4 regions of the Bacillus sp. ISL-47 genome follow, and region 2 is predicted to be linked to each of the others. Evidence: riboswitches for the same ligand, from Rfam matches in the RefSeq annotation. Region 2 holds a riboswitch; each other region holds the start of a gene.
The links. A riboswitch is a leader RNA that binds a small molecule or an ion and turns the genes downstream of it on or off. The one in region 2 is predicted to bind S-adenosylmethionine.
Positions count from the first base shown of each region.

Region 1 (7,524 bases), on a different contig from region 2:
TTTTTCTATGCCTAAATAAGCACTTGCGGAGAATAGTATCACCCAGACAATCGTCACAAGTAAGGTCAAACCAAATGTAACCTCGATATTTGCAAGTTTTGATAAATTATACGTAATGATGGGTGTTCCCAATCCTAAGGTAACGGCTGCCCCGGATATGATACTAACCAGGAAGATAATATCGAGGATTTTTCCTCCTGCACCATTTGTAAATTTATCGCCAAAAATACAGCGGCATGCTTCAGAGATTCGCATAAATGGTTTTTTACGCACATGCAAGATATACCCCATTGCAGGAGCTGCCATGACAAAGATAGCAAAGACCTGAAAGCTCCACAAAAACATACTATACGAATTCCCCCACAATAAGGCTTCTGCCGATTTTGCTTCCGCACCAAAAGGAGGGTTCAAAGCAACGTCTGTCCATTGAACCATGCCAGTCCGCATGATCGTCGATCCCAGACCCATTGCAATTAAAATCGAAGCATATTCAAACATGGTGTATTTCGGTTTTTCGGTCGGATCCCCTAAAACCACCTGACCGTACTTAGAAAAGGAGAAAAACAAACCAGCTGCAACCATTAAAGCTCCATACCATAAATATCCCCACGAAAACATTTCAACAACACGATTAAAAATGTCATTCAACAGGCCCAGAGATTTAGCCTCGTTCATAGAAAATGGAATACTCATTCCAAGAATAACTAATACAGATGGGATAAAAATTTTGTAATCGATTAATTTTTCTCTACTCGCCCCTTTTACTCCATTATTCAATTAAATAACCTCCAGCACTAAATTTTTTCTTTAACGCCAGAAAGTAAAAACGTATAGAACTGATGTAAAACCACGAAAACCAACAACATCCTCGAAATAAATTCGAGGGGGAATATGAACAAAAAATTCGGGATGCATATTGGAATCAAGCCGATACGTCTTACTGATCCCAGCATTACAGAGCTAAAAAAATATTGTTTAGAATGGTGAATTTCCTGCATTGGCATTTGCTATTTCATAAGCAATCTTTTGCTAGATTTACGAAATGTGAGAAAAAACATAGAGAATACTTACCCTTTCCATATTGGTTTTAAACACAAAAAAACCAATAAAACTATCTTTCAGGTGAAATATGTATTATGTGATTGACTTCCAATATAGAAAGGACAGGAATCCATCAGTTAGAATGGAAAAACGCGTGATATATGTAAGGAAAACAAGGACAGTTATCTATAAGCAAGGAACAAATTAAAAGGAAGACAACTTGTCTCCTCCATGATGAGGTATTAAATACAGTGATAAATTAACTTTTTAAGTAAAAGGCTTTATGGATTTGTTCCTTTTACAGTAAAAAATTATATTAGGAGAAGTAACTGCATATTTTCTAGCTGTCGAAAGAATAGCAATAACCTTGTTTTATAATCTTTCAGATTGTCTTATTACTTCAGGCTATGCTTGCAAATGAAATCCACAAGTACATTCTTAGCAATACTAAATTTATTGTAACATAATTTTCAGATAATATCGACCATTCCGTGGAACTCTATTCGACAGGTTACTTATTTATGGTTACTACTTCATCATTTGGGATAAAAGAAACAAACCCAATTTCGCAAAAGGTCATTAATGAAATCAGGTCAGACTAGTAAAATTCAAATCTTTACAACCGTGCCTGTTCCTTCAATCTTTATCGTATTAACTTATCGGGGGCACCTTAATTCATAAATGCCCATTGTTGAAAAAAGGACCGGCAGTAAATGCCGCCGGTCTTTGAATTGAAGTACCTTTTCCTTTTGATACTTTCGAATTCATATTACGTTCTAATTTTCTTTTTCCCAATAAGACAAAAGGACCTGCTAATGCAGGTCCACACAAATTAAGATGTTGCTGATACAGCGTATTTTTCTTCCAATGTCCTCTTTAATAATAAAGCTAATTCTAGCATTCCATATTTTCCGGCTTTTGCTTCTGCATCAGAATTATAGTTTGTGTTTGTATTGATATCATAAGTAAAAATGGTACCTTCAGCATCTCTGATAAATTCAATACCAGCAACCTGAATATTATTCCTGGCTAGTACTTCTTTATATTTTTCTAAAATATCGTCCTCAAAATCTTCAATGATCTGGAACTTGGGCTTCTCTTCCACTTCTTCTCCTACCGGGCAGAATAAATCGCCAATTTGGCATGCGTCCGCTGGGCAAAGTTCAAATCCTTCCGAAGTATCAACCCTAACCGCATAAACAAAGTTTCCTCCTACAAATTCACAGCGGGTTATATAGCTTTCAGGAGATTGAATGTATTCTTGAATAAGGGTAATGCCATCGACTGGTTCTTCGAAGGCAGGTCCTTCAACATAAGCTTTTAAAGCTTCTACACTATGGAATAATTGAACACCCAGGCCTTTACCGGCACGATTATGCTTCGTGATAAACGACTGTCCTGCAAATGCTTCGGCTGCCTTTATAATGTTTTGTTTTCCAACCGCTGCAATCGTTTTTGGAGTTTTAACACCAGACTTGTTTAGCTCTAAGTATTGTAAAACCTTACTAACTTCCAGCTTTAGAGCGCTCGTTCCATTTAACACCGTACGGCCATGTGCTTCAAGCCAAGCTAATACTTGTCCAGAAAATTCAGCTGCAAAACGATGATCACGTGTATGAGAAGAAGCACTCATTCGGCTATAGAAAATTCCTTCTGGCGGTTCCGCCGATAAATCTAACGTTCCCTCGTCTAAATGCCATTCTTCATATGGAACACCAAGTTCTTCTAACCTTTTTGTTAAATGGACTGTCCACTCACTATTTTCATGAATTACATATACCTTGCTCATTATTCAGGCCCCTTTCTAGCTCTTTATTAAACTGCGCTTTTGTTCCACTAATGGCATAACCGCCTTTGCAAAGCGTTCCATTTCCTCCAGCTGAGGTGAGAATTGCAATAATAGCAGGTCCAGGCCAGCTTCTTCATATTGTAAAATCCGATCAGCAATTTGCTCTGGTGTTCCTACTAAGTTTGGCCGGAGGCCCCGATTAGAAACTGAGTAATCCTGCAGCTGAATTTGCTGCTCCAATTGTGACTTTGTCGTGAAGTCCTTAAAGCCAGCATATCCGCTGGAATCCTTCACAGTCGTGATTTTTTCAAGCTCAGCCAAAGCCTCTTCTTCTGTATCACGGCAAATAACATAAGCTGCCATTCCGAAAGAACTGAATGGCTCATTGCCAGTTTGTTCACGGCGTGCCTTCATATCTGCTATTTTTCGATTAATCTCTTCAACCGTTCCGCCGTGCATAACATAAGCATCACATTTTTCTGCAATGGTTTGCTTCCCTCTTTCACTTTCACCGCCTGCATAAAGAATCGGGTTAGGTCTTTGAACAGGCTTCGGAACAAGCCTTGTGTCGTTTAAGTCATAAAATTGACCAGAATAATTGAAGATTTCTTCTGTCCATAACCCTTTTAGAACATCAATGAACTCCTCGGTGCGAGCATAACGCTCATCATGCTCTGTAAAAATACCGCCATATTGACGGGCTTCTTCAGCCCACCAAGCTGACACAACATTTAGAGTAAAACGTCCGTTGCTGATTTGATCAATATTTGCTGCCATTTTTGCTGCTACTGCTGGATTATGAAAACCAGGACGAATAGCGGTCATAATTTCTATTTTTTCCGTCACGCCTGCAAGTGCGGCTGCCGTGGACCATGCTTCAAGAGAATCATGGTCCGGCCCTTTAATATCATTTAAATATAACTCAGCTATTAACGTAGTCGAGTATCCCCATTTTTCTGCAGACAGAATGACGTTTTTAGCATATTCAAAGGTTGGCGGCATATTTTCGTCTTCCACATTTCGCAGCCAGCCTCCAAAAATCGGTAACCAAAAACCATATTTCATTTCTCTTCTTTCCTCTAGCATCCTAATTATCTACTTTTCCTATAACTTAAGTTGGGTTTATGAATAAAAAAAAACTCTCCTCCTATGAAGAGAGTTTTATAACCCTCTTCTCATCTATCAAGCGATGTGCTTGCTGGAATTGGCACAGTATTCTTAAGAATCTGCTGCCGAGGCTTCAAAGGGCCAGTCCCTCCACCTCTCTGGATAAGAAGAAAAATATTCAACTTTTAATTTATTTAAAGCGATAATAATTTAAATTAATCAAATTGTCAATAAAATATTTCTAAACTCTAAATATTGTTAATTAGAGTTCCTAATTTGGTTGATTTCTCGATATCCTTCTTCATTCTTTGTTCTTTTTAATATTTATTTTCGGTGTATAAAATGTCAATATATGAATGAGCTGATCTCCCATGTAGGTAGGGGAGTGTGCAAAATCATTTTCAATCCATTCAAGAATCAATCCGATAATACCATGTATACGATAGGTGCTAAAAAGTTCTATATCAATATCAGGGTCTATTTCAGTGGTCAAAAATTCGAATTCTTCCCTGAATAACTTGTCCAGCCTTCTTGTCATTTTCTCATGAAAACTATAGTTTGTTGTTGGACGGAACATTAGCTGATAGAACTTTTTGTTCTCTAAAAAATGTTCGAATTAGATAATCGAATTTGACGGTATCTCATTGAAATCTATGACTGATAAATGAAGATATGGTTTCCGAAAAGCTTCAGTCATTTTATCAAACATATCTTCAATGATCTCATCCAGTAAATCTTCCTTTTTTTCATAATGTGCATAAAAGGTACCGCGATTGAAATCCGCACCCTTTACAATCTCTGTTATCGTAATATCACGTAAGCTTTTCTCCTCCATTAATGATAGTAAAATTTCTCTAAACTTCTCTTTTGTTCTTTTTACACGTCTGTCGGGGTGCTGAATGGACATTTTAAAGCTCCTTCTTACACTTTTAACGTACAAAATGGATACATATGTTGATTATCATACATTTTTATTATTATTGCATATTGAAGCCCTTTCACACATGTTTTATGCTTAAAGTGTTCTATATATCTCGAAATCGAGATATATTCAAATTTATTTTCCACAAAAGGAGGAAGACAAACATGGCAAGATTTGAAGATAAAGTAGTTATAGTTACTGGTGCAGCAGGCGGTATCGGGAAAGAAGTAGTACGAAAATTGGCCGGAGAACAGGCGAAAGTTGTCCTTGTTGATTTAAATGAAGACGCTATCAAAACTGTTCAAGCCGAGCTTGGTTTGACAGAAAAAAATAGCCTAGCGGTAAAGGCGGATGTTTCTAAAGAAGAAAATGTTAAAAATTATGTGGATAAAGCAATGTCTAAATTTGGACGTATAGATGGCTTTGTAAACAACGCAGGCGTTGAAGGTCCAGCTAAGCCACTTGAAGAAGTGACAGAAAAAGATTTTGACTTCGTATATGGTATTAACGTAAAAGGCGTACTTTTCGGTCTAAAATATGTATTACCGATCATGAAAGCACAAAAATCAGGTGCAATCGTTAATACTTCGTCAGTAGCTGGTTTAATCGGCTCACCAAGCATGGTTTTATATAACTCCTCCAAACACGCTGTAATGGGTATTAATAAAGTTGCAGCATTAGAAGCAGCTGCATTTAACGTTCGAGTGAACACAGTCAACCCAGGTGTGATTAATACAAAAATGATGCGTAACATTGAAGAAAACGTTGCACCAGGTGCAGCAGAAGCAGCAAAAGCAGCTTATAATGATGCAGTACCAATGAAACGCTACGGTGAACCTCAAGAGGTAGCTAACGTAATTGCATTTTTACTGTCTGACGAAGCTTCCTATGTGAGCTCATCTTCATACACAATCGATGGTGCTCTATACAACGTATAAAATTACAAAAAAGGTGCCTGGCCCCTCAGTCATTAACTTTTTAACATAGCCGGGGACAGGCACCAATATTAGTTCTCCACTTTTACCTTGAAATGGACACTTCTACTATTTCCCTATTCCATCAAGATTCTTTGCAGAAAATTTATTAAGCAATTCACGCACTTCATCTGTTGACTTTGTGTTCATCAATTGATTTCTTAATTCACTCGCCCCTCGAAATCCTTTGGCATAGATCTTGAAGAAGCGATGAAGAGCCGTGAACGGCCGCAGCTCTAAATGCGAATATTTATCATGGAGATCCATATGCAATCTTAAGAGGTCAAGCAATTCCTCACTGCTATGATCTTTCTTCTCCTTTTCAAAGGCAAATGGATTATGGAATATGCCGCGCCCAATCATTACCCCATCAACGCCATATTGATCGACTAGCTTCAAACCAGTCTGACGGTCAGGAATATCTCCATTGATCGTCAAAAGGGTATCAGGTGCCACCTGGTCGCGAAGTTTCTTAATCTCTGGGATCAGCTCCCAATGCGCAGGCACTTTGCTCATTTCGTCCCTTGTACGCAGATGAATGGAAAGATTAGCAATGTCTTGTTCCAAAATGTGTTTCAGCCAGACCTTCCATTCGTCTACTTCCGTGAAGCCAAGCCTTGTCTTTACACTTACCGGCAAACCTCCTGCTTTGGCCGCCTGAATCAATTCAGCTGCAACTTCCGGGCGACGGATCAGGCCGCTTCCCTTCCCGTGCTGTGCCACATTGGGTACAGGACATCCCATATTGATATCCAATCCCTTAAAGCCCAGTTCCGCCATACCAATACTCATTTGCCGGAAGTACTCAGGTTTATCCCCCCATATATGGGCTACAATTGGCTGTTCATCCTCTGTAAATGTCAAACGCCCACGCACACTATTAATCCCCTCAGGGTGACAATAACTATCCGAGTTTGTAAACTCAGTAAAAAACACATCAGGCCTGGCTGCTTCACTCACCACATGGCGAAAAACAACATCCGTCACCTCTTCCATTGGTGCTAATATAAAAAAAGGTCGTGGTAATTCACGCCAAAAATTGTCTTTCATAATTTAATTCAAATCCTCTCATTATGGGATACCAGGTAACAATTTATCCCAAAAATAAAAAGCAGCATATTTCTGCTACTTATACACTTATACCATGGTTAAGTACTTTTTATCAAACTGATTGGATTTTCACTTCACAATATCTGTAAACAACCAAAATATCTCCTGTTAAAACAACCCCAAACACCATTCCTCTGCGTAGTAAAATAAAGATTTACTAAAAAAGACTGAAAAGAATTGGAGGAACACTTGATTTATAAAACAAAGGTGACTCCGAAATCGAAAAAGACTTCTTTTTACAAAATCAGGGTCGGACTAACCAAAGTTTATTTTAGGGGTTGCCCTCAGTCATGAACGTATTAATTCAGCCGGGGTCAGGCACCAATGTTCTATAAAACGATTGCAGCATAAAAAATAACTTTGACCTTATTCGACAAAGTTATTAGGAGCTTAATCTATTTTTTTGATTGGTCTATTGCTTAATTCCGACACATTCCCGAATCGCTTTTCCTTCAAGCGTAAAAATGCCGCTTCCTTTTGTTTTAACGGAATGGATCATAGCTTGAGCCAATATTTCTGTCTGCAGAGGTTCCTGAGAGCGAAGCAGTCCAAATTTATTAAAAAACTGTATGGCTTTCATT
Region 1 covers NZ_JAGGQS010000043.1:66,015-73,538, forward strand. The annotation lists gene J7I93_RS14685 (BCCT family transporter) at 1-777, opposite strand, end outside; gene J7I93_RS14690 (ATP-grasp domain-containing protein) at 1,874-2,830, opposite strand; gene J7I93_RS14695 (LLM class flavin-dependent oxidoreductase) at 2,846-3,895, opposite strand; SAM riboswitch class I at 4,003-4,106, opposite strand; partial or broken gene J7I93_RS25190 (TetR-like C-terminal domain-containing protein) at 4,239-4,541, opposite strand; gene J7I93_RS25195 (TetR/AcrR family transcriptional regulator) at 4,554-4,844, opposite strand; gene J7I93_RS14705 (SDR family NAD(P)-dependent oxidoreductase) at 5,024-5,797, shown strand; gene J7I93_RS14710 (tRNA dihydrouridine synthase) at 5,903-6,883, opposite strand; gene J7I93_RS14715 (NAD(P)H-binding protein) at 7,356-7,524, opposite strand, start outside.
Region 1: it holds a riboswitch for S-adenosylmethionine, as region 2 does, so the genes downstream of both, J7I93_RS14695 (LLM class flavin-dependent oxidoreductase) here and J7I93_RS04965 (methionine ABC transporter ATP-binding protein) in region 2, are expected to answer to the same signal.

Region 2 (7,524 bases):
CATTGGCATTCGCAATCACTTCAGTCACAATATTAAAAATGCCATTTGCTTCTTCAACTGTTGAAACATAGTTTTCAACATATGTGACTGAGCTGTTATCATCAGCCACAACCAATACATGATTGAAAAGGTTTGCTTCTTTATTATCGTGGATATATACAGCCTGAATAGGTTCTGCAATTTCCACGTTTTTAGGAACATACAAGAAAGCTCCGCCGTTTAAAAGGGCTGCATGCAGCGCAGTCAAACGGTGCTCATCTGTTTTCACGCCATCCTTCATAAAGTACTTCTGAAGAAGGTCGCTATGTTCTCTTGCAGCAGTAAAGATGTCAGTGAAAATAACGCCTTTACCCTGAAGCTCTTTTGAAAGAGACAAATGTGTTGGTCTGTTATTGCGCTGAATGTAAAGATTCTGGTCGCCTGCTTCAAGGTCAATCAGATTTCTAACATCCTCAGGAAGGTCGTTTAATGAAGCAAAGTCTTCACTTCCTACGATGTGTTTTTCGAACTGTGTGAAGTTCCATTTATCTATTTTTGTTTTATCAGGCTTTGGCATTGGCAGGTTTTCCGCGTTTGCAAGCGCATTTAGACGGAGTTCTGTCAGCCATGCCGGCTCGCCCATATCTTTTGAGAAGGAACTTACATATTCCTTGTCAAATGGTAGTTTTATTTCCGTTGTCATAGTGATCCCCCTAACGCTTACGCTTCTTGCCCAACTGTTTCGTCTTCAATGCCCAATTCTTGTTTAATCCAGTCATATCCTTCTGATTCTAAACGCTGTGCAAGCTCAGGACCGCCTGATTTTACAACGCGTCCCTGCATCATCACATGTACATGGTCAGGAGTGATGTAGTTAAGAAGGCGCTGGTAGTGAGTGATAATTAAGCATCCAAAATCTTCTCCGCGCATTTCGTTAATTCCTTTAGAAACAACCTTCAATGCATCAATATCCAAACCTGAATCGATTTCATCAAGAATCGCGATTCTTGGTTCAAGCATCATTAATTGAAGAATCTCATTGCGCTTCTTTTCACCGCCAGAGAAACCTTCATTTAAGTAACGCTGTGCCATGTCCAGATCCATTTCAAGGAATTCCATTTTGCTGTCCATTTTACGGATAAATTTCATTAAAGAAATTTCATTGCCTTCTTCCATGCGGCTGTTGATTGCTGAACGTAAGAAGTCAGCATTTGTAACACCGCTGATTTCACTTGGGTATTGCATTGCAAGGAAAAGGCCAGCTTGTGCACGTTCGTCAACTTCCATTTCAAGAACATCTTTACCATCTAAAGTAATGCTTCCCCCAGTTACTTCATATTTAGGGTGGCCCATGATTGCAGATGATAATGTAGATTTACCTGTTCCATTAGGCCCCATGATTGCGTGGATTTCTCCGCCTTTAATTTCAAGGTTTACACCTTTTAATATTTCTTTCCCCTCAATAGCAACATGAAGGTCTTTGATAGTTAGTACTGATCCTGCCATAATATATACCTCCGTCAATAAAAGAAGATTTGTGTAATCGGCTGTTTGCCGCAAATCTCTATTCTCATTTTATTCTCATTACAATCTTATAACAAATGAAATTTCATAGCAACTCTTTAAGACCCTTTAACAAACTTTTCAAACAAAAATGTTTAGAAAGTCTTTAAATGAAGATTTTATCATAGAATCTATCCTTCATCAAAGAGTGTCGGCTTAAAAAAACAGGCATGTCCTATTTATTTTTTCCCCCGATGGTTGATTCATGTATGGAAAGCTTAAATGAGAATGGATGGAAGGGTACGTCAAAATATTTATAAAAAAGAAAACCAGCGCACAGAGCAGCTGGTTTCCATTTTTCTTCTTTATTACATATATGGTTTAATCCTAGGAATGAATTTTTCTTTCAAGATCGGCAACTAAACGCTGGCTTTGCAGATAATCTTCTTCACGTTTCTTTTCAACTTCCATACGAACATCATGTTTCCGGCTGTACACTTCATATCCAACTCCATGGGCAGCTTGCATTGCTTTCTCCATTTCACTCGTGTAGTTCAGCTGTAACTGACTGATAATGAATCAATCCTTTCGGTTTTTATGCTTTCGCATTTAGTTTTTACATTTAAAATCTTAACACTTCACTTATACCCGACACAAAGCCGAAAAAACCTGATTTTTTTAGCAAAATAAGGAACCAGATTTGCTGAAGCGCTTTCATCTCACCCATTCTTACAATAAAGGCTATTTCCTCCTGATAAATGGTTGTTTTAAAAATTTTCTGAAATTATACAAGCTTATAGAAAAGACTTTTTCGTAAAGTTTGTTGCTTTTTGAAGGCAAACGTATTTTAACCAACTGAGTTGATTGTAGCGGAGGGCACTTGACTCCTCGTAAATGCTTCGCATTTCCTTCGTGCGATGTTTATTCAGGATGCTTATTCATTGTCCTGCGGGAAGTGAGGGAAGTGTGAGACCCCACAGGCGAAGCCGAGGAGGCTCGCACCCTCCCCGCTGAAAGCAAGTGCCCCAGCGGAAATCAACGGGTAGGATTTATAAACAAAAACAACAATCCATGAGTAAAGAGTCTAAAAAATTAAAACTCCTGCTTTTAGGCAGGAGCTGAAGGGTTATTTATTGTTTAAGCTGATTCAATTCAGTCATGGCTTCCTGGACAAGAGTAACTGCCTGGCTCATTGCAGCACCGCCGCCGAATGCAGCTGTTACACCTACCGCTTCCAGAATTTCTTCCTCTGAAGCTCCCTGGTCAATGCAGCCTTTTGTATGATAGATAATGCAGTATTCGTCCTGAGAATATAAGCTGATTCCAAGTGCAATGAGCTGCTTCTGTTTTTGGCTTAATGTTCCTTCCTTAAAGCAAGCTTCTGTAAAGGCATTATAATGCTGGGCCAAATCAGGCATTTTTTCAGTGAATACACCTAATCCTACTTTATAATCATGAAGAGCTGCTTCTATTGAGTTTGATGGTTCATGATAATGTTCCATTTTGCTCCACTCCATTCAAATTATTATCAACGTTAGTATGTTTGATTATTTTTCAAACTATGCGGATAGATAAGCCAATAGGCTGGGCATATAATGGAAACCTAATAAGATACAAAAAAGCAGGCATACGCGCCTGCTTTTTTAGCTCTATTATTCGGAAACCGGTACAACGGCTCCTTCATATTTTTCAAGAATGAAGTCCTGAATTTCCTTTGAACGAAGAACTTGTACTAAAGCTTTAATTCCTTCTTTTTCTTCATCTCCGCTGCGGACAGCAATCACGTTTACATATGGTGACTCTTTGTCCTCGATCGCAATTGAGTCTTTTAATGGATTCAAGCCTGCGTCAATTGCATAGTTAGAGTTGATTAGAACAGCATCGCCTTCACCATTGTTGTAAATTTGCGGAAGCAGGGAAGCTTCATATTCTGTATCAAATTCCAGCTTCTTAGGGTTGTCTTTAATATCTTCTAAGGTAGCTTCTGTTTTTTCAACATCTTCGTTTAATGTAATAAGGCCTTCTGCTTCTAGCATGGATAAGATCCGGCCATGGTCTGCTACAGAGTTGCTCATGATGATCGTTGCACCTTCAGGAAGATCTTCAAGGTTCTTATATTTTTGAGAATACACACCGATTGGCTCGATATGAATTCCGCCAGCATTTGTAAAGTCATAGCCATGCTCTGCTTTTTGTGATTCAAGGTAAGGAATGTGCTGGAAATAGTTTGCATCAAGCTCTTCAGACTCTAAAGCCTGGTTTGGCAGCACATAATCCTGGAATGTAACAACATCTAGTTCAAAGCCTTTTTCCTCAAGAAGCGGTTTCGCTTCTTCAAGAATTTCAGCGTGCGGTACGTTGGAAGCACCTACAGTAATTTTAGTGCTTTCTTTGCTATCTCCGCCATCCCCTGCATTATTTCCTTCTTCTTCTGAAGTTCCGCAAGCTGCAAGTACAAGTGCCACTGCAAGTGCAAGAACGAGTGATAACCACTTTTTCATGTTGATCTCTCCTATCGTTTGTCTAATTTTGTTGTTATTAAATCACCAATAAACTGGATGATAAATACGATGATCAGAATAATAATGGTCGCCATCAAAACGACATCATTACGGCTTCTCTGGAATCCTTCCAGGTATGCAAGGTTCCCTAGTCCTCCTGCACCGATCACACCAGCCATAGCTGTGTAGCCAACAAGGGCAATGGCTGTTACTGTAATACCCGAAACTAGGGCTGGCATGGATTCAGGAAGAAGGACCTTCCAGATAATCGTGCTTGTTTTGGCACCCATGGACTTGGCCGCTTCAATGACGCCTTTATCAATTTCTCTAAGCCCAATCTCAACCATCCGCGCGTAAAATGGCGCTGCCCCAATTATTAATGCAGGCAATGCTGCATCCTCCCCAATCATGGTTCCGATTAGGAATTTGGTAAAAGGAATTAAAAGAACAATTAAGATAATGAACGGAATAGAACGAAAAATATTTACGAAAGCTGAAATGACTTTATTGACTGCAGCATTTTCCCAGATATTCCCCTTTGAGGTCAGGAAGAGAAGCAGCCCCAAAATCGCACCTAAAATAAATGTTGCAACCACAGATATAGCAGTCATATAAAGGGTTTCCATGGTAGCTTCCCACATGGAGTCCCATTTTACATTTGGAAACCATTCGTTAAGCATTGGAAATCACCTCCACGCCAACCTGCTGGGATTGGATATAATCAATTGCTTTGGCAACTTCCTCTGCATCTCCATCCAAATGGATGAACAAAGTTCCATAAGAGCCATTTTGTGTTTGAGATATCTTCCCTTGAAGAATATTAACTGTCACCTGGAAATTCCGGATCAAATTCGTTATTAATGGCTGTTCAGCTGCTTCTCCGACAAATCCTAATTGCACTACTTTTCCGCGCGGATATACATCCACTAAGTGATCAATTGTTTCTTTTGTCTCCTCAGGCTCTGTGACCTGCTGGACAAAGCGCTTCGTAATCATCGCTTTAGGATTTTTAAAGACATCCAGCACAGGGCCAATTTCAACAATCCTGCCGCCTTCCATGACAGCAACACGGTGGCAAATTTTACGGATTACGTGCATTTCATGTGTAATCAGTACAATTGTTAAACCTAAACGCTCATTGATATCAACAAGCAAATCGAGAATCGAGTCAGTTGTTTGCGGATCGAGTGCTGATGTGGCCTCGTCACAAAGCAGCACTTTTGGGTTATTCGCAAGGGCTCTCGCAATCCCGACCCTTTGCTTTTGTCCGCCGCTCAGCTGAGAAGGATACGCATCCTCTCTGCCATCCAGGCCGACCAGCTTGATGAGTTCGTTTACTCTTTTCAGTCTTTCCTGCCTTGGAACACCTGCAATTTCAAGCGGAAATGCAATATTATCCCTGACACTTCTCGACCATAATAGGTTAAAATGCTGGAAAATCATGCTTATTTCCTGGCGTGCTTTCCTTAATTTGCTGCCTTTTATTTTTGAAACATCATTGCCGGCCACGATTACACTTCCTTGTGTTGGAAGCTCAAGGCCGTTTAGCATGCGGATTAAAGTACTTTTACCTGCGCCGCTATATCCGATCACACCGAAGATTTCTCCTTCTTTTATCTCCAGGTTTACGTCATCTACGGCTTTCACCTGGCCCTTTTTAGAGGAATAAATCTTCTTTACATCTTTTATGGAAATCAACGTGTTGTTTCACCTCTTTAATCGAAAATACAGATTTTAATTAAAAGACCGCTTTTTTTCTAGTTTTCGACTGCTCAGCCGCTTTCATTCATGAGCAGAATAACGAGCTGATGCCCGAAAAATAAAAATGCCTTTCTGCGCATGAGCAGAAAGGCATTAAAAATTTAAGTCCTTTCTCTCATCTGTCAAAGCGATTGCTTTGAGTGAATTGGCACCATTTCAAATTAATGACGGTTGCCGGGCTTCATAGGGCACTTCCCTCCACCTCTCTTGATAAGAGCGTAACGTTCTATATTCAATTAACACTTTAAATGATTTAAGCAGCTTTTTAATTACGTTTGCTATCGTATCATAGCTTTTAAAAAGGTGTCAACGATGAACTTTTAAACTTTTTTAAAAAATGGACGGTAAATTTTTCTTGCCGTCATTAAGCTTTTGCAGCCAAAGAATTTATACCTGTCGCAGCTTCAATTGCCTGCTCGAGATCTTCAATCAGATCATCCGCATTCTCGATCCCGATAGAAATCCGAATTAAATCTTGAGGTACCCCCGCTGCCTTTAAACCTTCTTTATCGAGCTGCTGGTGGGTCGTGCTGGCCGGGTGGATGATTAGGCTCTTTGCATCCCCGACATTGGCCACATGGGCCCAAAGCTGAAGGCTATTAATCAGCTTTGCACCAGCTTCCCGGCCGCCTGCAATTCCGAAAACAGCGACAGCGCCTGCTCCTTTAGGCAAATATTTATCTGCCAGAGCTTTATCCGGATGGCTTTCATGGCCTGGGTAAAGCACCCAGTTAACCGCAGGGTGGGCTTCCAGATATTCAACCACTTTCTTCGTATTGGCAATATGCTCCTTCATTCTCACATGCAAGGTCTCAAGTCCCAATGTGAACTGGAATGCACTTTGCGCACTCATTGCCGGCCCCAAATCTCTTAAAAGCTGAACTCGTGCTTTAATAATATAAGCAGCCTCGCCAATCGCTTCACTATAAACAATATCATGGTAGCTTGGATCAGGTTCTGTGAAGCCAGGAAACTTCGGTGAATTCCAATCAAACTTTCCGCCATCCACGATAATGCCGCCCATTGTTGTTCCATTTCCAAGCAGCCATTTAGTCGCTGAGTGAATAACGATATCAGCGCCATGCTCAATCGGCCTGCATAAATAAGGTGTTGCAAAGGTATTATCAATGATTAGAGGAACTCCGTTTTCATGAGCGATTGCAGCCACCTTTTCAAGATCAAGAACCTTCAAACTCGGGTTTCCAATCGTTTCAGCAAAGACTGCCTTGGTTTTATCTGTTATGGCGTTTCTAAAGTTTTCCGGATCTTTTGGATCCACAAACTTAACATCAATCCCGTACTTAGGAAGGGTGACTGCAAACAAATTATAAGTACCGCCATATAGATTGGAGGCCGCAACAATCTCATCCCCCGCCTGAGCAAGATTTAGGATTGCCAGAGTAATAGCAGATTGACCGCTTGCAAGCGCCAAAGCACCCACTCCGCCTTCAAGCAAAGCCACTCTTTCCTCAAATACACTTACAGTCGGATTATGTATCCGGCTATAAATGTATCCAGGTTCCTTTAAGGCAAAAAGATCTGCGGCATGGTCTGTATTTTTGAATTGGTAAGCATTGTTCTGGTAAATCGGCACTGCTCTTGCCCCCGTAACCGGATCAGGATTCAGTCCCCCATGTACTCCTAGTGTTTCAAAACGGTAGCTTTTTTGTTTGTCAGTCATGTTTCTCTCTCCTTTATTTGTTATTGTTTAATAAAAACTCTTTTCTCATAAATTGTTGTTTTTGTTTATGAATTCTGCCCGTTGATTTCAGCATGGGGC
Region 2 covers NZ_JAGGQS010000011.1:53,946-61,469, reverse strand. The annotation lists gene sufD (Fe-S cluster assembly protein SufD) at 1-682, opposite strand, end outside; gene sufC (Fe-S cluster assembly ATPase SufC) at 700-1,485, opposite strand; gene J7I93_RS04985 (YuzK family famiily protein) at 1,870-2,010, opposite strand; gene J7I93_RS04980 (carboxymuconolactone decarboxylase family protein) at 2,613-2,984, opposite strand; gene J7I93_RS04975 (MetQ/NlpA family ABC transporter substrate-binding protein) at 3,135-3,983, opposite strand; gene J7I93_RS04970 (methionine ABC transporter permease) at 3,995-4,663, opposite strand; gene J7I93_RS04965 (methionine ABC transporter ATP-binding protein) at 4,656-5,681, opposite strand; SAM riboswitch class I at 5,857-5,961, opposite strand; gene J7I93_RS04960 (O-acetylhomoserine aminocarboxypropyltransferase/cysteine synthase family protein) at 6,109-7,425, opposite strand.

Region 3 (7,524 bases), on a different contig from region 2:
TCCTTCTTTTAGGGCTTGTTAAACAAAGAACATTGAAACCTGCCATGTGTTTAATAATGATAAAAAAAAGGAAAGGTGATTACTAAATACATATAGTAAGGTTGGGGTATGTGAATGTGGATTAACAAACCATTTTTTAAATATGCAACAGGCATAATTTTAGTTTTAACCATCATTTTCCTGTTAGGGAAAATTGATTACTTCCTGTGGCCAATCCGTGCATTGATTGCCACTATCTTTTTTCCTATCCTAATTGCTGGTCTCTTCTATTATATTTTAAGGCCGCTTGTTAGACTGGCTTCCAATATCATGCCAAAAACAGCAAGTATACTACTGGTTTTTGCAGTGGTAGCTGGATTGGTATACTTAGGGAGCAGTTTTGCAGGATCCTTGATAGGCAGTCAAATTACAGAATTAACCGGGAATCTGCCTGAAAAAGTGAAGGATGTATCCAAAGAAACAGAAGAAGTAGTTGAAGAAAACAATATGGGAATGTTCTCATACAAGAATCTTGAGAACCAAGCGGTTTCCTATTTTAAATCCATTTTATCAGGCGCAGGCGAAAATATAATGAATATCTTTAGTACGATTACCAGCATCGCTACAGTACTCGTCGTTGTACCTTTTATATTATTTTACTTTTTAAAGGATGATCATAAACTTCGGCCCTTCCTTTTAAAATATTTGCCGGATAAACACGAGCATGAAGGAAACAAAATTCTTACCGATGTCGATAAAACATTATTTTCTTATGTTATTGGACAGTTTATTATCGCGGTTGTTGATGGGACTCTTATGTACATTGGTTTCCTGATTATTGGTCTTGATTACGCTTTAATCCTGGCTATTTTTGCGATGTTTTTAACAGTCGTTCCCTTTCTCGGACCCATTCTGGGAGTCATCCCTGCCATTTTTGTCGGTATGATGCAAAGCCCATCAATGGTCATTAAAATCTTGGGTGTGCTTGTTGTTGTGCAGCAGCTGGAAGGAAATCTAGTATCTCCTTATGTAATGGGCCACCGGCTCAACCTGCATCCTTTAACTGTTATTATTTTGCTGCTAGTGGCAGGATCCCTGTATGGCTTTATCGGAATTCTCATAGCCATCCCTTTATATTCAGTTATTAAGGTGCTGGTCAAAGACTTCAAGAGATTCTATAAATTAAGAACAAGAGAAAGCTTTTTATCGGAGGAATAGTCTGCTGTTTTCTTAGGGCTGCCAGATCTGCAGCTCTTTTTTTTACGCAGTTAAATGATTCTTTATAATTTAAACAGTATAATAGGAAATGTGGAAATATTTTGAGAGGAGTTTTTATCATGGCATACCCAAGCACAAAAGAAACAATAAATTTATTAAAAGAAATTGTTTCTATACCCAGTCCTTCCGGAAATACGAATGAAGTAATTACATATGTGGAAAAGTTTTTAAATGAGCTGAATGTCAAAACCAGCAGAAATCGCAAAGGCGGTTTAATTGCAACTATGCCGGGCAAAGATGATGCCAATCATCGGATGCTCACAGCACATGTCGATACACTTGGTGCAATCGTAAAAGAAATTAAACCGAGCGGACGACTTAAAATTGATTTGATAGGCGGTTTCAAGTACAACTCTATTGAAGGCGAATATTGTGAAATTGAAACGTCCTCCGGCAAAATACTCACCGGTACAATCCTTATGCACCAGACCTCAGTCCATGTATACAAGGATGCCGGAAAGGCAGAAAGAAATCAGGATAATATGGAAGTCCGCATCGATGAAAAGGTTCATAATGCAGAGGATGTACGGGCTCTTGGCATTGAGGTTGGGGACTTTGTTTCCTTCGATCCTCGTGTGCAGACGACACCTTCTGGATTTATTAAATCCCGTCACCTTGATGATAAAGCCAGTGTCGCCATCCTTCTCCAGCTTATTAAACAGCTAAAGTCGGAAAACCTGGAGCTGCCATATACAACACACTTCCTTATTTCTAATAATGAAGAAATCGGCTACGGCGGCAACTCAAATATCACACCTGAAACGGTAGAGTATTTGGCAGTCGATATGGGTGCTATGGGTGATGGCCAATCCACAGATGAATATACGGTTTCCATTTGTGTAAAAGACGCCAGCGGCCCATACCACTATGAATTAAGAAAGCGGCTTGTTCAGCTTGCACAAGATCATCAAATAGGCTACAAACTCGATATCTATCCTTTCTACGGATCAGATGCATCAGCTGCCATCCGAGCAGGACATGATATTGTACATGGATTGATTGGGCCAGGAATTGACTCTTCCCATGCTTTCGAGCGTACACATGAAGATTCAATTGAAAATACAGCCAAATTGCTGTACCACTATGTACAATCAGAGATGCTACTATAATGCTATTCTAAAAAACTGCACCTCCAATTGTTAGATTTGTCTAACTAATGGGGTGCAGTTCATCTTTATGGCGTTTTCTCTATTACCGGCGGTCTCTTCCCTCTTTGCAGCTCCGAGATGGAAAGGCCGAAATCCATTTGCAGATGAGGATTATCCTTAAAATGCTTCCAGTCCCCTCCCCATTCAAAACCGAGGTCCTTGGCAATCCCGACAACCTCCATCCAATCTGCTTTTGTATTCCCATTCCCATCGTATTGCATGTCCCAAATCACCTGACCATCAACAGACAGCAACGCAAAATCAATGGCCAGACCAAAATTATGGTACGACTCGCCGCCCTTTGCATGCGTAACAATGCTGCCTTCTTTTGAACGACCCTTTTCATAAAGGGCATCCTGTTCTTCGATACTTCTAAAATCCTGGGTGATCACCACATTGATGCCATTATCCGCAGCCCTGGCAATCAGTTCATCCTTCTTCTCTGCAACCAAAGGATGCAGGGCAGTCGGGGGCGGCACATCTTTTAAATTTGGGTCTTCTGCTTGCTGTATATATTGATAGAAAATGAGTCCGACTGTTGTAATAACTAATAAAAACAGAACAAAGCTCCCTAGCTGTTTAAAAAACAAAGTTTTGTGTCCTTTCTTTGCTGGGTCTTGAGATAGATACCATTCTTATTTTAACAAGATTTTTGGGAAAGTTCACTTGTAAGGTTTCATACTGGTACGACCCCTTTTCGTTTCGGTCCAGACCATTTATGCATCGCTTCAAGCTGTTTTGCGCCAAAAATCTTTGCATCGTTTCTCTCACATATCTTTCTGGTTAAAAAAGTTTATAAGGAGTTTCAACCTGTTTTCCCTCATAGCTTTTATTTCATCAACAACCAAGAATTAACTTTAATAATTCAAAAGAAAATATAAAAATACGCCGGCAAGAACCGGCGCATTTCTTCATTAATATTATTATTGATTCTCCATCCATTCTGGTTTGCCAAAGCCTTTAAACTGTTCATCAATGACTTTTTCAAATTCTGCTGACTCAACAGACTCTTTTAGGTCTTTAGCAAATTGGGCATCTTCATTTTTCGTATCAATGACCACACGATTGCGATATTGATCTGGCATGTTTTCAAGTTGCAGTGCATCAAGCAGATCCATTTTTGCAGCTAAGGCAAAGTTCCCTGGAACTGCTGACAGATCAACACTATCTACCGCACGAGGAAGCTGGGCAGCTTCGATTGGTTTAAATTGCAGGTTTTTTACATTGTTTTCTACATCTTTCTCAGAAACAGTAAGCGGATCTGCATCCGGATTTAATGTAATTATCCCTGATTCCTCGAGAATCAAGAAAGCGCGTGCTGCATTTGTTGGGTCGTTTGGAATGGCAATCGCTGCTCCGTCTTCAATTTCTTCGAGTGAATCAAACTTTTTAGAATAGATTCCCATCGGTGCGGTTGGAACCACAACTACCTCTGATAACTCGATGTTATGTTCTTTTGCGAAGTTTTCCATGTACACTTTATGCTGGAATAGGTTTGCATCCAGATCTCCTTTTGAAAGGGCCAGGTTTGGCTGAATATAATCACTGAATTCAACTACTTTAACTGTATAACCTTTTTCTTCAAGTACAGGTTTAATTGCCTTGCTAACCATATCACTATACGGTCCTGATGTAGCTCCGATGGTAACTTCCTTTTTATCGCTCTTTGCATCTGATTCTTTGCTTCCGCATGCTGCCAACAGGCCCAATGCGAGTACAAACATGAATAGTAATCCAATTTTTTTCATTTCTATTTTCCCCCTGTTGTGTTTTTTAGACTATTGTCTATAGGTGCGATTCATTTAGTGGAGGTTAAGACTATCGCCGATTACCCCTCGCCCCCACTTTTTTATCTATCTTTTATCAACTAATCTTGCAATCCGGTCTCCAGCAAATTGGAATATTTGGACCAGGCAAATTAGAATAATAACGGTTGTAAACATAACTGTATTATCATATCGGTAATATCCAAATCTGATGGCCAGGTCACCCACACCACCGCCGCCGACAATGCCGGCCATTGCTGAGTATGCGACAAGGCTAATGACTGTAATTGTAATCCCCTGGACAATTCCAGGTTTTGCCTCAGGGACAAGGACGTCCTTTATAATCATCCACGGTGATGCTCCCACAGCTACAGCTGCTTCAATCACACCTTTATCGATCTCCCGCAAAGACTGTTCAACCATTCTTGCGAAAAATGGAATGGCTGCTACTGAAAGTGAAACAGATGCTGCAGTGGGACCTATCGTTGTTCCAGTAATCAAATTGGCTAACGGCAAAAGCGCGATGAGCAATATAATAAATGGAATGGATCTTACCATATTTACGATAAAGCCAACTATATTCTTAAAAGCTGTATTTTCCAGGAATAGCCCTTTATCTGTTACGAATAGCAGCACACCAGTCGGCAGTCCCACAACAATGGCTACCACTATTGAAATGGAAACCATATAGATTGTTTCAAAAAAAGCTTTATTGAGTTCTGGCAATATGCTTATTAGACTATCAAGCTGCATCCCGGATCACCTCCAAATTTCTTGTGCGCTCAGTTATATACTGGATGGCACGTTCAATCTCGAGCGGCGCACCAGTCAGTTCCATTACAAAGATCCCAAGCGGAGTTTCCTGTATATACTCAATTTTCCCGTGAAGGATATTGCCTTTAACTTTAAATTGCTGGAACACATCTGAGATGACGGATTCCTCTGCGATGCTTCCCTGGAAATATATTTTTATAATCTTTCCATTCCGTTCCTTTAAAAGCTTTTCCGGCAAATCAAATTGAAGGATACTGTTAATAAAATCTTTTGTCAGCGGCTGCTGAGGATTTGAGAAAAGATTGTACACTTTTCCTTCCTCGATAACTTTCCCATCCTGCATGACGGCCATCCGATCGCAAATCTCTTTAACAACCTCCATCTCATGGGTGATTAATACAATGGTCAAGCCAAGCTCTTTATTAATTTTCTTTAAAAGTGACAGGATCGATTTCGTTGTGCTCGGGTCCAATGCAGATGTTGCTTCATCGCATAGAAGGACGGATGGGTTGTTGGCCAATGCCCGGGCAATTCCGACCCTTTGTTTTTGACCTCCGCTCAACTGTGAAGGATAGACCTCCCGCTTATCCGTTAACCCTACCATATCAAGCAATTCTTTCACTCTTGCATCTATTTCGCCCGTCGTCTTATGTGCTGCTTTTAAAGCAAAAGCTATATTTTCATAGACTGTTTTTGAACTAACCAGGTGAAAATGCTGAAAAATCATACCTATTTTTAATCGCGCCTGGCGCAGCTCTTTTTTTCCTAATGAGGTTAAAGATAGTCCATCAATTTTCACTTCCCCTGAAGTCGGCGTTTCCAATAAGTTTAAACATCTGATCAACGAGCTTTTACCTGCACCGCTATATCCTACAATTCCGAAAATTTCTCCTTTATCCACTGTAAGTGACACATGGTCAACACCTGTTACTCTCCCTTTTTTGGTTTCATATACTTTTACCAGATTCTTTATTTCTATCATGCAGATCCCCCCGTTCTTTCTCCCCTTATTCAAATAAAAAACCTCTTTCCATTCGGAAAGAGGCATCGCGTATGTATTACGACTTATCTTTCAGAATGAAATCATTCTGCAGGAAGTGGCACCGTTCCATAAAGGAGGTTGCCGGACGTCATTGGGCCTGATCCCTCAGTCACTCTTGATAAGTTAGCTATTAAGTTGATAGTGAAAATACTATATCTAAACAAAAGAATTGTCAATAATTCTTTTTTATTCAAACAGTTGAGAAAAGCGCTTTCATCGTTGCGGCAGTAAGTAATTTTTTTTGAGGAAATATTTATAATTGTTTATTTTGTTTTAGCAGAGGTCCTACGGGTAAATAAAAAGCAAGAAATAATTAATCAAGGAGGAGATCTTAAATGAATCGCGACCAAACGAATGGGAATGTAGACCAACTAAAAGGCGAACTGAAAAAGCAATACGGCAAATTTACAAATAATGAATCAAAAGAAGCTGAAGGCAATATGGACAAAGTGAAAGGCGAAGCAAAAGAAAAATGGGGAGATGCCAAAGAAGCCCTCTCTAAAACTTTTAATGATTCAAGAGACTAATAAAAAAGGTAACCAACGCCGGTAGACGTTGGTTACCTTTTGGTATTTCTATGTTTGACACATGAATAATTGGGTAGTAGATTAGAAAGTTGTTCTTGCACCCAGATAGCGTGGCTTCCAGTAGGAATTATTCATATCACTGATTTCTACTCCTCGTGAAGAACCTGCATGGATAAACTTGTTATTACCAAGATAAATTCCAGCATGGGATGGACCTGATTTATACGTTTCAAAAAAAACAAGATCCCCTGGTCTTGGTGATGAAACTGACCTCGTAGCACTCCAAATGGATGCTACTGTACGAGGAATTGAGATTCCCACATTGCTATATACATAGTTTAGGTAGCCACTGCAATCAAATCCTGACGGAGTGCTTCCTGCCCATAAGTATGGGACACCCATATATGTCTTAGCTTCCGCTATAAGCTCGTCAACCTGTGATGCAGTCTGAGCCGCTACTTTTGTTTCTGTTGTCTGACTTACAGCTGCACCTGAAACCTTTAGCTTTTGACCTGCATAAATAAGATCAGAAGAAAGGTTATTCATTCCCTTTAATTTTGAAACCGATAAGTTATGGCGAGATGCAATTCCTGAAAGAGTGTCGCCTCTTTGGATTGTATAGACACTGCTGCTTCCTGCAGAAGCCGTTGCTGCAGGCGAAGAAACACTTTCAGATGTGCCTTTGACCTTAAGCTTTTGGCCTGGATAAATAGTAGCGCTGCTTAGTCCGTTCAAACTCTTAAGAGTGCTGACGGAAAGGCCATATGTTCTTGCAATTCCCCATAAAGTATCGCCTGATTTCACTGTATAGCTGACTGCTCCACTGCTTGATGTATCAGTTGAAGCCTTATGACTGTGCGGTGCCAACAAAGATAAAGACTGTCCGGTATAAATCGTCGAACCAGAAATATTATTCCATTTCTTTAATTCTTCCACTGACAGACTATTATTGATTGAAATTCTCCACAATGTATCGCCTGACTGAACTTTATATCTATTTTCATGAGCAC
Region 3 covers NZ_JAGGQS010000073.1:373-7,896, reverse strand. The annotation lists gene J7I93_RS22435 (AI-2E family transporter) at 115-1,197, shown strand; gene J7I93_RS22430 (M42 family metallopeptidase) at 1,317-2,366, shown strand; gene J7I93_RS22425 (M15 family metallopeptidase) at 2,432-2,995, opposite strand; gene J7I93_RS22420 (MetQ/NlpA family ABC transporter substrate-binding protein) at 3,329-4,153, opposite strand; gene J7I93_RS22415 (methionine ABC transporter permease) at 4,259-4,924, opposite strand; gene J7I93_RS22410 (methionine ABC transporter ATP-binding protein) at 4,914-5,927, opposite strand; SAM riboswitch class I at 6,008-6,112, opposite strand; gene J7I93_RS22405 (CsbD family protein) at 6,323-6,514, shown strand; gene J7I93_RS22400 (C40 family peptidase) at 6,596-7,524, opposite strand, start outside.
Region 3: it holds a riboswitch for S-adenosylmethionine, as region 2 does, so the genes downstream of both, J7I93_RS22410 (methionine ABC transporter ATP-binding protein) here and J7I93_RS04965 (methionine ABC transporter ATP-binding protein) in region 2, are expected to answer to the same signal.

Region 4 (7,524 bases), on a different contig from region 2:
AAAAGGCTAAAAGCACTCAATAAGAAGGTGGATAGCTGGTATTTTAGAGAATACACCCATTACTTTCCCCCTGCTGTTAATCGGAAAACCGTTGAGGATTTAACAGCCTGGATGAAAAACTGCGAATGAGTATCTCTCTATTTTTCCTTTGGGACTTTCAGTGCTGTTGAAGGTGGGGTAAAATAGAGGAAATGATATCACAAATGAAGGAGAGATACCAATGGGTATGCCTTTGGAGTTAAATACAATGATCGTGACAAAGGGCAGGGAAAAGAGGCTTGATGAAAATTATTTTTCACTGGTCAAAGAAGGGTACAGACTATACCCGCTGGACATCCCGGTTGAAGTGAAAAGAACGATTGACGGTGACCTGAATGGCACAGGGATTATCAAAAAAGTGGAGTGGGAAAATAGCCAGACAGTTATTAAGTACCAACTAGTAGCATTAAATTCAACAAATTAAATGAGCGCCTGGACTATGTCCGGGCGTTTTTTGATGTTAATAAAATATTTCCAAAAAAACTGTAAGATGGAATCAAAAAATCCGTCCTATTTAACAAAGGGGGGGAAGTTGATGGATGCCGGCCGGCAAGTGGAACAATGGTTTCAGGAATATGAAAAAGATATCACCAATTACCTGGTGTATTTTACAGGATCCATGGATGTAGAAGATCTTGTACAGGAAACATTTTTAAAAGCATTTCAGTCCTGCGGACGTTTTAAATTTGACTCAAATCCAAAAACATGGCTAATCAGCATTGCACGCAATGCAGCCATTGATTTTTATAGAAAAAGAAGTGTCTGGCAAAACCTTAAGGAAAAATTGTCAAGGCAGCCTTCACAAATAGAATCAGCAATCACAGAAGAGCTATTCATAAAAAAGGCGGAAACTGCCCGGTTATTAGGGGCTATTCATACATTGAAAACGAACTACCGTGACGTAGTCCTGCTAAGAGGGATTGCCGAACTATCAGCTGAAGAGACTGGAGAGGTCCTGGGATGGACAGAAAATAAGGTGAATGTGACCTTTCACCGTGCAGTAAAAAAATTAAATTTGCTATTAAAGGAGGATGAGCAAAGTGACACATCTTTCTGATAAAGAGATGCTCGAGAAATTGAAGGAACTCCCTGCCCATGAACTAAATGGCGATCAGAAAAATAGAATTATACACAGCATTCGCAAACAAAAGGCGCCCAAAAGAAAATTTAGTTTTTCTTTTCAACGGGCTGGTGTTTTGGCTGCCATTCTTTCAGTACTTATCATTGCCCCTATTTTAGTTTTGGAGAATAAAAGCGAACCAGAAAATCATCTGGGAGGAGTGGTTGAAAGAGCGGAAAGCGGTGAATATTTTGCGCTTCTTGGTCAAGATGGGAAACCTGTCTATCCCGATTCAAATTTTGGCATTCCTGGCAGGGTCAGTTTGTTAAGTCCTCCTGAATGGATTGCCGGTGACGGCAGAAGTGTAGCGAAAATCATGGTCTATTTATGGTGGAAGCCTGGCGAGCAGGTTTATCAAAATATGAAAGTGGAAGCAGTCCATGTGGATACTGGCTTTACACAGAAGATTGCTTCATTCCCCTTAAACGCAGGTATTTATGGCTCTGATGCCCACGCTTTGACAAGCTTCAAGCCTTTTGAAAAACATGGCATCTGGAATCTGAAGTTCATGTTTGGAGAAAGAACGTTTGAAGAATTCTCCATATACGTGAAGGAATCTTATGTAAAAATGGGTGACTCCACATTAATGATTTCACAGGAAGACCTGGTGGCAGGAACCTTTAAAAATGTAAAGATCGAGGTTGAAGGAGAAGATCTGCCTGAGCAAGTGGAACTTGAACTGTTTAGTTTCGAAGACGGAACAACTGAGGTATTTCTTTTTTCAGGAAAAACAGATTATATTAAAGCAGACTCTGGTAAAAAAGTAAGCATGTATACTGGTGATATCGTATTTAACAAAAGCGGTAGATACAGACTGGGTGCTCTAAAACAATCAGTACCCATTGAGGTGAGGAAGCCGGTTGATGAGGAGGATTAGCTTAAGGAGGAAGCTAATGGTAGCCTTTCCTGTTAGAAAAGAAAACGCTAAATGAGAGGGAAGGGGGAAAAAGAGATTCAATCATACGATTCTATCTGGTAATTGAGAGAACAGACAACTAATAGCCGAAAAAACGTGAATACCGGGAAATACAGGAATAAAAGGACACATGCAATAACCAAGTAAAAAAGGAATTGCCGCTCTCAAACGGCAATTCCCTTTTTTATTATGCGATTGGTCCGCCTTTTTCTTCGATTTCAGAGGAAACGCTTGTGAATTTCTTGAAGTTCTCACGGAATTTTGATGCGAGTTCTTTCGCTTTAAATTCATAAGCAGCCTGGTCAGCCCATGTTTTGTTTGGCTGAAGGACTTCATCAGGTACACCTGTTACGTGCTGTGGAATTTCAAGGCCAAAGATTTCGTCTTTGATTGTGTCTACGTTGTTCAGTTCGCCTTCAAGAGCAGCTTCTATCATTGCACGTGTGTAGGCAAGCTTCATACGTTCGCCGACTCCGTACTCTCCGCCAGTCCAGCCTGTGTTCACAAGGAAGACTTTTGCGTTATGCTCATCGATTTTTTCACCTAGCATTTCAGCATAGCGGTTTGCAGGCAGCGGAAGAAATGGTGATCCGAAGCAAGTTGAGAATGTTGCCTGCGGTGATGTAATGCCGCGCTCAGTTCCAGCAAGCTTGGAAGTATAGCCGCTTAAGAAATGGTACATTGCCTGCTCTTTTGAAAGTTTAGAAATTGGAGGCAATACGCCAAATGCGTCAGCTGTTAAGAATACAATTGTATTAGGGTGTCCGGCAATGCTTGGGTCAACGATATTATCGATGGCCTGCAGCTGGTATGCCGCACGTGTATTTTCAGTTAGTGTGCTGTCATCGTAATCAGCCACGCGATTTTCGCTGTTAATCACTACATTTTCCAATACGGCCCCAAAGCGGATTGCATCGAAAATTTGCGGTTCTTTTTCGCGTGATAAGTTGATGCATTTCGCGTAGCATCCGCCTTCAATGTTGAATACGCCATTTGCTGACCAGCCGTGCTCATCATCACCGATTAAGCGGCGGTTTGGATCAGCAGACAATGTTGTTTTTCCAGTTCCTGATAAACCGAAGAATAAAGCAACATCGCCTTCACGTCCAACGTTTGCTGAACAATGCATAGGAAGGATTCCGTTTTCTGGAAGCATATAGTTCATCACAGAGAAAATGGACTTTTTCATTTCGCCAGCATATTCTGTACCACCGATCAAAACAGTGCGGCGTTCGAATGAAATGATGATAAATGTTTCGGATTTTGTGCCATCAACAGCAGGATCTGCTTTGAAGTTAGGCGCAGAAATCACAGTAAACTCTGATTCATGGTCAAGAAGCTCATCTTCTGCCGGACGAATAAATAATTGGTGTGCGAACAGGTTGTGCCAAGCATATTCGTTGATGACCTGGATTGGCATGCGATGCTTTTTATCGGCACCTGCAAAGCCTTTGAAAACAAATACTTCTTCTTTTTCTTTTAAGTAGTTTATTACTTTATTATAAAGATTAGAGAATGCTTCTTCAGAAATTGGCTGGTTTACGCTGCCCCAGTCAATTTTATCTTTATTTGATGCTTCTTCAACAATGTATTTATCTTTAGGGGATCGTCCTGTATACTTTCCAGTAGTAGCACGTACGGCACCAGTTGATGTAAGAGACCCTTCGTTACGGTTTAAAACTTTTTCCACAAGCTGAGGAACAGATAATTGTACTTGAATGTTGCTGCCATTTAGTAATTCGCTCAATTCGTTTGATATGCTTACAGAGTTCATCTGATGAATACCTTCCTTTTTCCGATTTTTTTATGAAAGTGATTACATCTCAAAATTAGTATAACACATTAAATTAATTAGTCTATACTATTGTGATAAATTTTTACCCAATGTTATAGAAATATCACAATTAGACTAAAAAATACATTTTAACGCCTTATAACCGGTATATGTTAAAATAGAAGAAAGTGTTAAGTCTGAACATGGGACTGGTATTAATGAAGACAATTGCCCTTTATGATGGAACGTGCTCTTTATGCAAGGAAACGAAGCGGCTTTCTAAAAAGCTTGATTGGCTGAATAGGGTCGAGTGGGTTTCCTTGCAGGAATATGAAAAAAATCCGAACTCCATTTCGTTTTCCAAACAGGAGTTGCGAAAAGAACTTCATATCATTAGTCCTAATGGTGATATTAAAAAAGGGTACTATGCCGTAAGGAGACTTCTGCTGCAATTTCCTGCAACCTTTTTAGTAAGCATTCTATTATATATCCCATTTACACCTATAATCGGAAATCCCATTTATCAATGGACCGCTAAAAACAGGCATAAATTCTTAAAGAATAAGTGTGATGACGGAAGCTGTTCTCTGTAAGGGTATCACCTTATTTTCTTAAGGGAAATTTTAATAAAGAAATTGATTAAAATTTGTTGACATAAATCGATAAAATACGGTATGATTCAACCTTGAACGGATACTCTCTTATCCCGAGCTGGTGGAGGGACAGGCCCTATGAAACCCAGCAACCTGCTAAAAGGCAATAAACAGCAAAGGTGCTAACCTGACGCAAGGACGTAATTCCTTGAACGATAAGAGTGAAAGGCGCGAATTGATTTGCTTTCAACCTTTTCACTAATGAGAAGGTTTTTTATTTTGCTTATCTAGCTCCAGCACCCAGCTCCTCGAGGTCATAAGCCATTCCCTTGCAGAAGGCAAAAAACGCCTTCCTTCAGGGCCTGTCTTATGCTTGTCGGAGCTACCCGGGTGCTTGCGCTTTTAAACTGGCAATGAAATGAACGGCTTTTGGAATGTACTATTTATGTGAGTTTTATGGCCTGGCTCTGCTAGCGAGTTTGCTTTTTTAAAGGCAGCTTCCAGCGGTGCTTAAGAAAATGAACCTTGGCTTTGTGGTCAGCGTTTCCAATTTTCTTAATAAAAACTCCATGTTTATTTCATACTACTAAGGGAATGAGTTCCGTATCAAACAGAGATCCTTGAAATGCCAGGAAAAAGTTTTTTTTGAGGCTGCTTCCGCGTTTCTAATTCTCGCTCAATTTTCTATTTATAAGGAGGAAGCCAGATGTCAACAAAGCGTCGTTTGTTTACTTCTGAATCAGTTACTGAAGGTCATCCGGATAAAATTTGTGACCAAATTTCTGATGCAATTTTAGATGCGATTTTATCTAAAGATGCGAATGCCCGCGTTGCTGCAGAAACTTCTGTAACAACAGGACTTGTATTAGTCGCAGGTGAAATCACAACATCTACATACGTAGATATTCCAAAAATCGTTCGTGAAACGGTGAAAGAAATCGGTTATACCCGTGCTAAATATGGTTTCGACTCTGAAACATGTGCAGTCTTAACTTCCATTGACGAACAGTCAGCGGATATCGCCATGGGTGTTGACCAGGCGTTGGAAGCACGCGAAGGAAATATGAGCGATGAGGAAATCGAAGCAATCGGTGCAGGAGACCAGGGCTTAATGTTTGGCTTTGCCTGCAACGAAACAAAAGAGCTTATGCCTCTTCCGATTTCTTTAGCACATAAAATATCCCGCCGCCTGACAGAAGTGCGCAAAGAAGAGATTCTTCCCTACCTTCGTCCGGACGGCAAAACTCAGGTAACGGTTGAGTATGATGAAAATGACAAGCCTGTCCGTATTGATACGATTGTTATTTCCACTCAGCATCATCCGGAAATCAGTCTGGAGCAAATCCAGCGCAACCTGAAGGAACATGTCATCAATCCGGTTGTTCCGAAAGAACTAATCGATGAGGATACAAAATACTTCATTAATCCAACAGGACGTTTCGTTATCGGCGGACCTCAAGGGGACGCAGGGTTAACGGGACGAAAAATCATTGTAGATACTTACGGCGGTTATGCACGCCACGGCGGCGGAGCGTTCTCCGGTAAGGATCCTACAAAGGTTGACCGTTCTGCTGCCTATGCTGCACGTTATGTTGCGAAAAACCTTGTAGCTGCTGGTTTAGCAGAAAAAGTGGAAGTACAGCTTGCATACGCTATTGGTGTAGCACAGCCGGTATCCATATCTGTAGATACATTCGGCACAGGAAAAGTAGAGGAAGATGTGCTTGTTGATCTTATTAGAAAGCACTTTGATCTTCGTCCTGCAGGCATTATTAACATGCTTGACCTTCGCCGCCCGATCTATAAGCAAACAGCTGCTTACGGCCATTTCGGACGTACAGATGTTGATCTTCCTTGGGAGCGTACAGACAAAGCAGAAATTCTACGTTCTGAAGCCCTTTAATCATAAAGCGGGAGTTGCATTTAATATGTAACTCCCGCTTTCTTTTTTACGTCTTTAAACATATAAGGGAAAATTCACCCGTTTAGGGTCTTTCTGCCCTTTAGGCGTTTACCGATTTATGTTATCGTATAAACTTCTGATAATGGTCTTATTTTCCGCTGAGGTTTTTTTCATAATCCCCGTGCTAATTTAAAATGATTAGTGGTAGTATTATAGGGTATGTTTTTTAAAGACAGAGGAGCCGTTTAGGCTATATTAAATAACGAGAAAAGAATGGAGTAGGTGACGTACATAATGTGTGGTTTTATTGGTTGTGTACATGATAAAGCACAAAATTACCGTGACGCAGATAAAGAGCAATTTGAAAATATGAATGATATCATTACCCATCGTGGCCCGGATGATTCGGGATATTATTTTGATGAGCATATCCAATTCGGCTTCCGGCGTTTGAGTATTATCGATATTGAAAGCGGACATCAGCCGCTGACTTATGAAAATGAGCGTTATTGGATTATTTTTAATGGTGAAATTTACAACTATGTGGAATTGCGTGAAGAACTTCTCAATGCAGGCTTAAGCTTTGAAACTAGCTCTGATACAGAGGTTATTATCGCCCTATACAGCCATTTAAAAGAAAAGGCTGTTGAAAAGCTTCGCGGCATGTTCGCTTTTGTAATTTGGGATAAACAGGAGCAGTCATTATACGGAGCAAGAGATCCATTCGGGATCAAACCTTTCTTTTACTATGACAAAGGGGACCGTACCTTCTTTGGTTCAGAAAAGAAGAGCATCCTATTGGCGCTGCAAAATGATGTATTGAATTATGATTCCTTGCAGCACTATTTAACCTATCAGTTTGTGCCTGAGCCAAATACGATGTCAGAAGGAATCCATAAGCTGGAGCCAGGACACTATTTTACGAAAAAAATTGGCGCTCCAATGGAAATCAACCGCTATTGGAAAGCAGCTTTCCATCCTGTAAAAAAATCGGAAGCAGACTTTACGAAAGAAATTAGAGATGTATTGTTTGATTCGGTTAAAATGCACATGCGTGCGGATGTCCCTGTTGGTTCCTTCCTTTCCGGCGGTATCGACTCATCCATTATTGCTTCCATTGCAAAGGAGTTCCATCCGGCTATTAAAACTTTCTCTGTCGGGTTTGAACGCAATGGCTTC
Region 4 covers NZ_JAGGQS010000093.1:853-8,376, forward strand. The annotation lists gene J7I93_RS24800 (alpha/beta hydrolase family protein) at 1-129, shown strand, start outside; gene J7I93_RS24805 (DUF2584 domain-containing protein) at 221-463, shown strand; gene J7I93_RS24810 (RNA polymerase sigma factor) at 575-1,096, shown strand; gene J7I93_RS24815 (hypothetical protein) at 1,071-2,036, shown strand; gene pckA (phosphoenolpyruvate carboxykinase (ATP)) at 2,263-3,849, opposite strand; gene J7I93_RS24825 (thiol-disulfide oxidoreductase DCC family protein) at 4,068-4,442, shown strand; SAM riboswitch class I at 4,548-4,664, shown strand; gene metK (methionine adenosyltransferase) at 5,149-6,345, shown strand; partial or broken gene asnB (asparagine synthase (glutamine-hydrolyzing)) at 6,640-7,524, shown strand, end outside.
Region 4: it holds a riboswitch for S-adenosylmethionine, as region 2 does, so the genes downstream of both, metK (methionine adenosyltransferase) here and J7I93_RS04965 (methionine ABC transporter ATP-binding protein) in region 2, are expected to answer to the same signal.